2 regions of the Paenibacillus sp. FSL R5-0766 genome follow, and region 2 is predicted to be linked to the other one. Evidence: riboswitches for the same ligand, from Rfam matches in the RefSeq annotation. Region 2 holds a riboswitch; the other holds the start of a gene.
What was found. A riboswitch is a leader RNA that binds a small molecule or an ion and turns the genes downstream of it on or off. The one in region 2 is predicted to bind S-adenosylmethionine.
Positions count from the first base shown of each region.

Region 1 (6,190 bases), 3.3 Mb from region 2:
TTTAAGACACAATTCAACTGGCATATCCTTCAATTACATAACCCCAATGACCTGCTGGTCATTATTTCACCAGACGTTAACATTTTGTCACAAAGCGCGACGTCAATGAACATTTTATCCGGTATAATGAATTTAGTTGTGAAATAAGTGTCAAAGTACCGAAACAAGCGGAGAATATTCTTCGCCATCTTAAACCAACAGCGGGTGAGAAAAAATTGAAACACTTAACTTTGTTTAAATGGTTAACCGTATTAACCTGTCTTGTCATGTTTCTGGCCACTTTTGGTGGAGGCATCGTAACCAAAACGGAATCAGGCCTTGGCTGCGGAACAGAATGGCCTTTATGTAACGGAAAACTCGTTCCCGCACATACTGTGGCTTCACTCATTGAATATTCCCATCGCGCTGTAAGTGCACTGGCTGGACTGTTGTCCATTGCCTCGTTTGTGGCTTTTCTGCGGTTTGGCAAATCACGCCGTGACCTGCAATTGTTTTCTTTCTTAACTCTGGTATTTGTTATCGTCCAGGGAATCATGGGGGCTTTTGCCGTAGTCTTCTCCCAATCTTCAGCAGTCATGGCACTGCATTTCGGCTTTGCACTGATTGCTTTTGCCAGTTCCCTAATGATGGCGCTGGGCATAAGGCAGGAGGCCAAAGATGGCGGATTGGAGCGCCTGAATAAATACCCTCGGGTCACTAAAAAATTCAGGAATCTGGTCTGGTTCTCCACCATTTACACATATCTCGTGGTATACACGGGTGCATTTGTGAGCCACACGGATTCTGCCGGTGGATGTTCCGGATTTCCGCTCTGTAACGGGCAGATTATTCCTGAGCTTTCGGGTGGGGTAGCGGTTGCTTTTGCTCACCGTGCAGCAGCTGCGTCGCTCGTGATTGTTATCGCAATCCTGGGTCACTTCGCTTACCGTAATCATCCGGACAACAAGGAAATGCGTACTCTGGGTGTGGTATCCGTTGTTCTCATTCTGATGCAAGTAGTCATTGGTATTTTCATGATGGTGACAATGAACCGTCCGGAAGTATACATGTTCGTAGCTCTTGCTCATATGCTGGATATCGCCATATTGTTCGGAGTCTTAACGTATATGAGTTTCCTGGTGTACAAGCTGCATCGCCCGGCTAATCGTTTTTAAATATGAAAGTCCACCATCCAGTGATGTACATCATTGGACAGGTGGACTTTGTTTGATGTCAGGGGGATCAGGGCAACCTATGGCAAGCAGCAATTACACGGAATGGATGATGTGTTACGTTTACGGTGATGAATTCTTGTTGATTTGGAAAAGAGGAGGTTAGATATGCTGCGAACGTTGTTGGGGGAAAAGCCACGTATAAACGAAGGTAAATTGAAGGCAGCGATGGACGCAATGGCGCATACGCTTGAGCTATTTCAACGACAAATGCATGTGGACCATGATCCCACGCATGACTATCGGAAACTGTATGTGTGGACTCAGGGACTCATCTCCTCACTGGATGAACTGGAGCAAAGCAGTTTCGCTGCTGCTCATTTTCGTAAAAAGGTCGTTGCAGGTTCAACGGATGATATGACGCCGACTGAAAAAGCCGAGTATGCCCGATATGTTTATTTCTACAAAGATGGCTTTATCCGCTGCTTTGCCATTCTGGATAAAGTGGGCACGGTATTAAATGAAATATTCCAGCTGAATACTTCCAATACCAAAGCGCATTTTTCTTATTTTACGGTGTTAAGGCAGTTCGATTATGCGAGGGAGCATCATGATCTTGCGTTGCAATTAATACAGATCAAGGACTCTTATCGTGAACCGATGAGCAAGCTGCGCAAGCGACGTAATATGGAAATTCACTACATGAACTCAGAAATGCACGATGACCTGTGGCAGTTACACCAGACCTTGCAAGGTAAAGTGAAATTGGAGGATCTGAATCAGCATGTGCAGGAAATGCGTCAGGGCGTGGATATGGTCTGTGAAACGTTAACAGCCTCTTATCGTTATATCAACAAAATATGGAAAAGAAATAATTCCCTTTGACAAATCGGAATACTTGGAATATACTGAGTTTCAATCAGAATGTTACAGTGACAAAGATTGAACTGATATTTCAAAAGTTACGTTCACATTATAAAGCATAAACTACATGAACTTATAAAATCCTACAACAACATATTTCTTATCGAGAGCGGCGGAGGGACAGGCCCGATGAAGCCCGGCAACCGATTTGTAACGACATGATACATGTATCATTCGTTATAGATGTTAGGTGCTAATTCCTACAAAATGGTGCGAGACACGATTTTGGCAGATGAGAAGGTATATTCTTTCACGTAAAGAGCCCTCTTTGTATCTGCAAAGGGCTCTTTTTTTGTACTTTAAGGGGAGTTTTCCTTTAGATCGGGTAAAGATACATGTAGGTGGTTGGAAAGGGGCAAGTGCGATTGATTGAATTAAAAGGTTTAACGAAAACGTACGGCAAAGGGGCAAAATCTACAACAGCGTTGTCCGAGCTGAATTTGAGCATCCAAAAGGGTGAAATCTACGGAGTGATTGGCCATTCCGGAGCGGGCAAAAGCACATTGATTCGCTGTATTAATTTGCTGGAACGGCCTACGGAGGGTGAAGTATGGGTTGACGGAATCAACCTGACTGAACTGAGCAAAACCGAATTGCAGCAACAGAGACGCAAAATCGGGATGATTTTTCAACACTTTAATCTGTTATCCTCGGCAACGGTATATGACAATGTAGCTTTTCCACTAAAACTTGTGAATACACCCAAGGAAGCCATTGATCGCAAAGTGAAGGAAATGCTGGCACTGGTTGGTCTGGAGCACCATAGCAGCAAATATCCGGCTCAATTATCGGGTGGCCAGAAACAACGTGTAGGGATTGCGAGAGCACTTGCAAGTGATCCGAATGTACTTCTCTGTGATGAGGCTACTTCGGCACTTGATCCGCAGACGACCAATTCAATCCTGAAGTTATTGCTCGACATTAACGAAAAGTACAACCTTACGATTGTGCTGATTACACATGAGATGCATGTCATTCAGAACATCTGTGACAAGGTGGCTGTCATTCATCAAGGCGGCATTGTGGAACAGGGACCTGTAACAGAAGTGTTCCTGAAGCCGCAACATGCGATTACGCGGGACTTTATGATGCGTGACCATGAAGCTGGACTTGCTCTGGAAGAGACCGCTCTGGCGAATGGCGTTGAATTGCAGGCAGGTGTTGCTTCCAAACTTGTGAAGATATCTTTTCTGGGTAACAAAACATATGAAGCGATTTTGTCCAGAACGGTACGTAAAACGGGAGTGGATTTTGCCATCCTGCAAGGTACAATCTCTACGATCAAACAGGTTCCTTATGGACAGCTGACCGTTCGGTTAGAGGGTGATTCATATGCGATTGATCGGACGATATCAGAACTAACCGCTGAGGGACTTGATGTGGAGGTGCTTCGTTAGATGGATTTTTCAACCGTACGTTGGGAAGAGGTTGGTAAAGCTTCCATAGAGACACTGCAAATTTTGGGTGTATCAGGCTTGTTCACCGTAATTTTTGGTTTACCGCTCGGAGTACTGCTGTTCATGACAGCTCGATCTGCTTCGATCAAATCACGGACGGTGTACATTATATTGTCCTTGATTGTGAATATTTTGCGCTCAGTCCCATTTATCATATTGATTGTTGCTCTTATTCCATTCACTCGTTCACTCGTCGGTACAGCTACAGGAGTGTTAGGTGTTATACCACCTTTAGTTATTTCAGCAGCTCCTTACTTTGCTCGATTGGTGGAGACGACATTGCGAGAAGTTGATCGGGGTGTCATTGAAGCGGCACAGTCGATGGGTGCATCGACCGGACAGATTGTAAGACGGGTATTACTGCCTGAAGCTTTACCTGGTTTGGTTGCTGGGATAACCATTACCATCGTTACGCTTGTCTCTTACACCGCGATGGCGGGTATGGTTGGTGGTGGAGGTCTAGGAACGTTGGCAATCAACTATGGGTATTATCGTTATCAAAATGAAATCATGATCATATCCGTAGTGTCGATGATCATTCTAGTGCAAATTCTCCAGATGGCTGGAGATCGCTTGGTTACATTTTTCACCAGGAAATAACACATAGATAACATGATGGTTATGCAATAATGCGGACGCCACATGACAAAAATGATTAGAGAAGGGGTTTTACACATGAAAAAATGGTCTTTTGCTCTACTTAGTCTTATGTTGATTGCGGTTCTCGCAGCTTGCGGAAACAACAAGGACGCCGATAGCGGCGCAGACAATCCAGCAGGTGCACCACGCACGGTTGAATTGAAAGTTGGAGCTTCCCCTACACCACATGCAGAGATTCTGGAAAGCATCAAGCCTGAACTGGAAGCACAAGGTATTCGTCTGCAAGTCGTTACATTCAACGACTATGTACAACCTAACCAGCAACTTGCTGACAAAAAATTGGATGCAAACTTCTTCCAGCATCAGCCTTACCTGGACACAGAGAATAAAGAACGTGGATTCAACCTCGTTTCTGTAACACCTGTTCATGTTGAACCTTTTGGTGGATACTCCAAGAAGATTAAGTCTTTGGATGAATTGGCTGACGGCGCAAAAGTAGCAATTCCAAATGACCCATCCAATGGTGGACGTGCACTGTTGTTGCTGGCGAAGGAAGGTATTATTACGCTGAAAGACAACACAAATATCTCATCTACGATTCAAGATATCACAGCCAATCCGAAGAACCTGGATATTATTGAACTGGATGCAGCCATGATGCCTCGTCAATTGGATGAAGCGGATCTGGTATTCATCAACGCTAACTATGCGCTTGAAGCGAACCTGAATCCGGCGAATGATGCTTTGCTGATCGAAGATCTGCAAGGTAACCCATACGCAAACATCCTCGTTTCCCGTGAGGACAACAAGGATGCAGATGCAATCCAAAAACTGGCTGCTGCTCTGCACTCCGAAGAAGTGAAAACATTCATCAAAGAACGTTATAAAGGTGCAGTTGAACCTGCAACTGAATAATTCACAATATGTATGATATGATGTGAAGCTATTAACAATAAGCCGTATATCTCTCCAGAAGAGATATACGGCTTATTTTATGTTTTCTAAGTGGGTGCGTGCTGACGTGGGGATCAACATAAGTCAGAGTTTTTCCGATTTATCCGCGTTGGATGGACGCCCAGATTGGCGGTAGTAGGATAATTCATTCTGATCAGCATACTGCTGTTCATCAGCTTCTTGCAGGTACGTCCTCTCGGAGGGAGAGAGTTTCTCTTCTTCTCCGTGTGAGCTTTTGATCTTGTATCTGATCCAACCGATTAACCCAAGGACGACAACGAGGATCAAAGCCCATCCCTTTTTGAGCAAAAGAAGAGCACTGAATTTCTGGGAAGTCGTGTACCCGATCCCGCCCATCAGAAGACTGTTGAGCCCTATGGTGGATGTTTTGTCAGTCGAAGCATTGTACTCCTCGTAGGTATATCCTGCATTGATACTAATTTGATTAAGGACAGTTTCCTCGAATGCCTGGCGGCTCTGTTGAAAGTTGGCCGTATCTGTAACCAGAATGGCTGTAATGTACCCTTCACGCGTCAGGAGTTTTACATTGTAATTGACCATGGCTTGCTGATCAGCGTTCTTGAAACCAAGGGAGTAAACCAACTGATGTTTGGTACTGTCATATGCAGGTTCGATTTCCCACCCCGTTATGTACGTTCTATATTCAGGATCAAGTTCTCTGTTATCTTCTTCTGTGCCTCTGATATAACTGCTTAATAGTTCTTCGGCACTCAAATTCTGATCGTCATCATGGATATGACCTGTTTTCACGTACTCAAACACAACATACCACGAGCCAAATTCACTATTGCTGGTTAGGCTTCCGATTTCATTCCCATTAGGCTTTCCATCACTGTTAAGTATCGAGCGTTGGGTATTGGCCTTATCCAGATAGGAATGGCTCTCAGGGACTTCCAGGGTGGCCTTACCGTCCAGAGAGACAGATGCTGGTCCAGTAATCCAATCATACTCATCAGGTGCTTGTTCAGTCTCATTTGCGGCTGATACCTGTAAGGCACTAGAGACTGTGAATAAACTCAACATTAAAAGTGTAAGAAATGATATCCATCTTTTGTTATTCATATTCATGTAGAGGTCCTTTCA
Region 1 is NZ_CP150227.1:5,686,766-5,692,955, reverse strand. It holds gene MKY66_RS24670 (heme A synthase) at 231-1,154, shown strand; gene MKY66_RS24665 (Cthe_2314 family HEPN domain-containing protein) at 1,320-2,036, shown strand; SAM riboswitch class I at 2,173-2,314, shown strand; gene MKY66_RS24660 (methionine ABC transporter ATP-binding protein) at 2,441-3,472, shown strand; gene MKY66_RS24655 (methionine ABC transporter permease) at 3,473-4,132, shown strand; gene MKY66_RS24650 (MetQ/NlpA family ABC transporter substrate-binding protein) at 4,208-5,047, shown strand; gene MKY66_RS24645 (DUF2167 domain-containing protein) at 5,171-6,130, opposite strand.
Region 1: linked by a shared signal. The riboswitch ahead of MKY66_RS24660 (methionine ABC transporter ATP-binding protein) and the one ahead of metA (homoserine O-succinyltransferase) in region 2 are both predicted to bind S-adenosylmethionine.

Region 2 (6,190 bases):
GGGGTACCGACCGCAGTTGCAGGGGTTATTTCATGAGAATGATGATCTGAAATCACGCAGTTATGGTGGACAGCGCCTCCATTGTTACAGTGAGTTATACGGCAATGAGCAATTATATACGGATCTGTGCACATGGCGCAGGAAGAGAGCTGTGTCTGACCGGAAGGCACCGTATTTTGTTGCAACGAATCGTCTGCTGCGTTTGATCAGTGCCTTTGTTCCGCAATCGCTGGATGAACTGATGCAACTGCCGGGCGTAGGAGAGAGCAAAGCGACTGAGTATGGTACGGAATGGATGGAGATTACAAGCGGATTGGAGCGTTCAACGACATTCCCGCTGGACTGGGTATTTACGGCGCTGAAGGAAGAAGAGTATGAGAGTTGGTTATACAAGCAGAAAGAGCAGAAGTACAAGCAGGAACTTGATAAGTTCACCACGCGTAAGCAGGTGCTTGAAGGCATGAAGGAAGGGTATACGTTAGAGGAGATTGTTAATCGATCCGGATTATCCCGACGCGAGTTGGTTGAGCTGTTAGAGGCACTGGATCATGAAGGTTATGACACCGATTGTCTTCTTGATGTGGAGCTGGCAGTGATGCCAGAGAACGAACAAGAGGCCGTATGGAGTGCGTATGAGGAGCTGGGAGATACGTTCCTGAAGCCAGTATTACATAAGGTGTATGGAGGAGAGAAACCGGATGGAGGAAGTCTGGAGCAGGTCTATGAAAGACTGCGCATGATTCGAATCCGCTTCCGTCGGCACGCAGAGACAGAGAAGAATGTTGGTTAATAATCAGAAATGAAAAAAGACAAAGCGTTTCTCCAGGAGGAACGCTTCGTCTTTTTTATTTCGTACGAGTTCATACCCAGTCTTTCTTGCGGAAAATGAAGAACATGCTCAGGCCCAGAGTAACCATCAGGCCAATCACAACAAAATAGCTGTATTTCCAGTTAAGCTCTGGCATGTTCGTAAAGTTCATGCCGTATATACCGGTAATGACCGTCAGCGGCATGAAGACCGTGGTAATGGCGGTAAATACACGCATGATCTCATTCGCCCGGTTCGCAATACTGGATTGGTAGGCTTCTCGCAAGTTGCCCATCAGGTCGCGATAAGTCTCAAAGGTTTCAGATATTTTTACAGCATTCTCATAGATGTCACTGAAATACTTTTGCAGTTGATCATCGATGAGACGCAGATCTTTTTTGTTCAGGGTGTTAATGACCTCTTTCTGAGGTCCAAGGACTTTTTTCAGCCACAGAATCTCACTGCGCAGCCCGATAATTTCATTCAGATGTGACTTTTTGGTGTGCATCAGAATGTCTTCCTCAAGCTTCTCGATCCGTGCTTCAATTCGGTCACCTACGGTGAAATAATTATCAACAATCAAGTCAACCAGCAAATACAGCAGACGATCCGGTGTACTGATTTCCTGTTCCCACAGGATGGGTTTCAGTGTACGCAATTCGCTGACCTTTTGCTTGGTAACACTAATAATGAAATGTCTGCCGAGAAACAGGTTGACCGCACGTAGAAATATCTCTTCATCATCGAAACGGATGCTATTAATCACAATAAAATAATGGTTCTCATAAATTTCAATCTTCGGACGTTGTTCTTCGTCACTAAGACAGTCTTCCACAGCCAGATCATGCATCAAGAACAGCGGCTGAAGTACCGCCAAATCGTCTACGTCTGCATCAATCCAGTAAAAGCCTTCCGCTGGTGGAGTCAGCGCCTGCTGAATGTCGTCCACCGGAATAAATACACCGTTGTTTACCAACCGGATTTTCATCGTTAATCTACTCCTTCTGCACCCGCCAACTTGGCGGATATTATCATTATGGGCGCAAAAAGAACAAATCAGCCGGTCGGCAGCGGAGCCTGGAGATCAGGGCTGCGTTCACTATATAATCAAACGGAAGTCACGTCCCGCTGCCGGCATGCTGATGTCAATTCTCTATGCAGTTTGTCGGAATTCGGCTGCCAGTCAGGCCTCGGGTCGCCATCCATTTAATATGTCACCTCTCACATAAGGGTTTATAACACCTTGTTTAGTATACCGCTGGTACAAGGTGCTTTCAAGCGCAAAAATGTGTCTATTTCGCGCCCTGAGGCAGTGTATGACAACGGATGATGAACGGTTCCGATCTGGGAAGCAGACATCGAACTGCATCTTGACGTGAGGGCATTAATGTAATAAAGTAGACGGTGAACCATATTAAATTACAATCTAATACAGCGAAATCTTATCAAGAGTAGGTGGAGGGACTGGCCCGATGAAACCCGGCAACCGGCGGTATACCGCACGGTGCTAATTCTTGCAGCGACTAAGTGTCAAGTGGCACTGTTGTAACTGAGAGATGAGAGAGGCGCATATCTTTTTTACATATGACCTTTCTCGAAATCCGAGGAAGGTCTTTGTTATATGCCCCGACTTCTCAGCAGTGATTTTCGCTAAGGAACTTGAGGTTGTTTTTAACGTTGGATGAAAGAGAAATTCAATGTTTTTACAAGCTCAAGGCAGTCTATAACTGTATTGATGTGAAGACATCAAGCCAGGGGTGGCTGCATCTATCTATGCACAAGGAGGAGTTAGACTTACTATGCCAATCAAAATACCCGATACTCTGCCAGCAAAAGAAGTACTTGAAGGAGAGAATATCTTCGTCATGGATGAAACTTCTGCATATCAGCAGGATATTCGTCCACTCCGTATCGCTATATTAAACCTGATGCCCACAAAGGAAACGACCGAAACACAATTGCTTCGTCTGGTGGGAAACACGCCTATTCAGGTGGATGTCGTTCTCGTACATCCCAAATCCCATACGTCGAAGAATACGTCTCAAGAGTATTTGGATCTGTTCTATAAAACCTTCGATGAGATTGAGCACCGCCGTTTCGATGGAATGATCATTACAGGTGCCCCGGTGGAACAGATGGATTTCGAAGACGTGAACTATTGGAATGAAATCCAGGAGATCTTCGAATGGACCAAAACCAATGTGACTTCAACCCTCCACATATGTTGGGCTTCCCAGGCAGGTTTATACCATCATTTCGACGTACCCAAGGTTGCACTTGATGAAAAGTGTTTTGGCGTTTTCCCACATACCATCAATAAACCACATGTTCCGTTGCTGCGTGGATTCGATGAAGTATTCAACGTTCCACATTCCCGTCATACGGAAGTGAGACGCGAAGATATTGAAAAGAATGAGAATTTAGAGATTTTGGCTGAATCCGAGGAAGCGGGGATCTTCCTGGTTGCTACCAAAGACGGCAAACAGATTTTTGCCACAGGACATGCCGAGTATGACCCGTTCTCATTAAAGTGGGAGTATGACCGGGATACAGCCAAAGGGTTGGATATCGCATTGCCTAGACATTATTATCCGAATGACGACCCTTCCCGTGTGCCACCGGCTACTTGGCGCGCTCATGCCAACTTATTATTCTCTAACTGGCTCAATTACTATGTGTATCAAGAAACACCTTACGATATTGGCCCGCAAATCTAATCGAGATTACAGGAGGATGCAGCAATGGAAGACAACAACAAGTTGAAAATCGAAAGCCGCTTAGCACAAATTGGGTCCATCAATGAACCGGTAACAGGCGCCATTAACTTTCCGATCTATCAATCCACTGCGTTTCGCCACCCGAAGCTTGGACAAAGCACGGGGTTTGATTATATTCGTACGACTAATCCAACCCGTAAAGTATTGGAAGAAGCCGCCGCAGCGCTGGAGTCCGGTGATGCAGGGTTTGCCTGTAGCTCGGGAATGGCCGCGCTGCAAACGATCTTTGCCATGTTTGGTCAAGGGGATCATCTAATTGTATCGCTGGATCTGTATGGTGGAACCTATCGTCTGCTGGAACGTATTCTTTCCCGTTTCGGCGTAACTGCTAGTTATGTGGACACGAATGACCTTGCAGCACTGGAGAAGGTTCGTCAGCCGAATACAAAAGCTGTATTTATTGAGACACCAACCAATCCGCTGATGATGATCACCGATGTGCAAGCCGTAGCTTCCTGGGCGAAAAGTTACAACCTGTTGACCATTGTTGACAACACGTTGCTGACTCCATTTTTCCAACGTCCGATTGAACTGGGTGCCGATATCATCATTCATAGCGCTACCAAATATCTGGGCGGACACAATGATGTGTTGGCCGGTCTAATCATTACCAAAGGTGAGGCGTTATCTGCAGAGATGGCGTTCCTGCATAATTCCATTGGAGCGGTATTGTCTCCAAGTGATTCCTACCAGTTGATGAAAGGTATGAAAACGCTGGCTCTTCGCATGGAGCGTCATGAGCACAATGCACTTACTACTGCTAAATACTTGCTTGAGCACCCAGCGGTGGTTGAAGTGTATCATCCAGGTTTATCCGATCATCCGGGGTATGAGATACAGAACAAACAATCCACGGGTAACACAGGTATCTTCTCTTTCAAAGTGAAGGATGCACGTTATGTTGAACCGTTGCTGCGTCATATCAAACTCATTGCTTTTGCCGAAAGTCTCGGCGGAGTTGAATCACTTATGACTTATCCGGCAGTACAGACTCATGCGGATATTCCGCTTGAAATTCGTGAAGCCGTAGGTGTGGATGACCGTCTGCTCCGGTTCTCCGTAGGCATTGAACATGCAGATGATCTGATTGCAGATCTCGGCAATGCTCTGACAGCTGCACAACAAGAAGTGGAAGGAGGCGTGCACTCATGAGTGAGTCCAACAACAAGCCCAATTCCGAGTTGAAATTTGATACCAAGTTGCTCCATTTTGGAGATGAAATTGACAAAACGACTGGAGCCTCCAGTGTACCGATCTATCAAGCATCAACCTTCCACCATTTTGATATCTTCAATCCGCCTCAGCATGACTACAGTCGTTCGGGTAATCCGACACGTCAGGCTTTGGAAGATTACATCACATTGCTGGAGGGCGGAGCACGAGGCTTTGCCTATTCTTCGGGGATGGCTGCGATCTCAAGCGTATTCATGATGTTCTCCGCAGGGGATCACATGATTGTAACGGAAGACGTATATGGAGGTACCTATCGTTTACTTACTTCCATATTAAGCCGTATGCAGATTGAGACAACCTTTGTAGACATGACCAATATAGATGAAGTAAAAGCGGCACTCAAGCCAAACACCAAGGCAGTTTATATGGAAACACCTTCCAATCCCACACTGCGAATTACGGATATCGCTGCTGTAACTGACTGGTCGAAGGAACATGACCTGATCACGATTCTGGATAACACCTTTATGACACCTTACTATCAGCGTCCAATTGAGCTTGGTGTGGACATCGTCGTACATAGTGCTACGAAGTTTCTCGGAGGTCACAGTGATGTACTGGCAGGGTTAGCCGTTGCTCGCACGGAATCACTTGGCGTACAATTGAAACAGTTGCAAAATGGACTTGGAACTGTTCTCGGGGCACAAGAATCCTGGCTTCTGATGCGCGGGATGAAAACCTTGGGAGCTCGCATGGCTCATAGTGAACGGAGTACAGCCAAACTGGCGGCATGGCTTAATGAGCGCAGTGATATTACCGCTGTCTTTTATCCTGGACTTGAGGATCATCCGGGCCGTGAGGCACATGAGAGCCAGTCCACAGGATATGGAGCTGTCGTTTCATTTGACGTCGGTTCAGGTGATCGCGCAAAAGCAGTTCTTAACCGCGTGAAGCTCCCCATTGTTGCTGTAAGCTTGGGAGCTGTGGAGAGTATTCTGTCCTACCCAGCGATGATGTCTCATGCGGCAATGCCGGCTGAGGTCCGCCGTGACCGTGGCATTACAGATGGGTTGCTGCGCTTCTCTGTAGGTCTGGAAGATATCGAAGATCTGATTGTAGATTTGGAGCAAGCACTTCAGGAATCCTAGCAAAAGTGGATGATCGAATACGCCGATGCGTATCACTTAAGTTCGAACTAATTCTTTTCCATATGTAAAAATTTTTACTTATTTTTAAAGCACCTGTACATAAGGTGCTTTTTTTCACATGTAACCTGTGTTACGATATGTGGAGTACAGAAATACGATGTTGCCACCAGAACTTGCTTCTCTTGAACAAGTTGGGACGGATCGTTATATAATTTCTCTTCATGAGGGAGGCTTTTTTACGATGAGTACGGTAGACCGTATCTTAGATAAAGCCCTTCGGGGCG
Region 2 is NZ_CP150227.1:1,968,659-1,974,848, forward strand. It holds gene MKY66_RS08995 (HRDC domain-containing protein) at 1-790, shown strand, start outside; gene corA (magnesium/cobalt transporter CorA) at 861-1,796, opposite strand; SAM riboswitch class I at 2,248-2,371, shown strand; gene metA (homoserine O-succinyltransferase) at 2,608-3,525, shown strand; gene MKY66_RS09010 (PLP-dependent transferase) at 3,550-4,737, shown strand; gene MKY66_RS09015 (aminotransferase class I/II-fold pyridoxal phosphate-dependent enzyme) at 4,734-5,906, shown strand; gene mqnC (cyclic dehypoxanthinyl futalosine synthase) at 6,148-6,190, shown strand, end outside.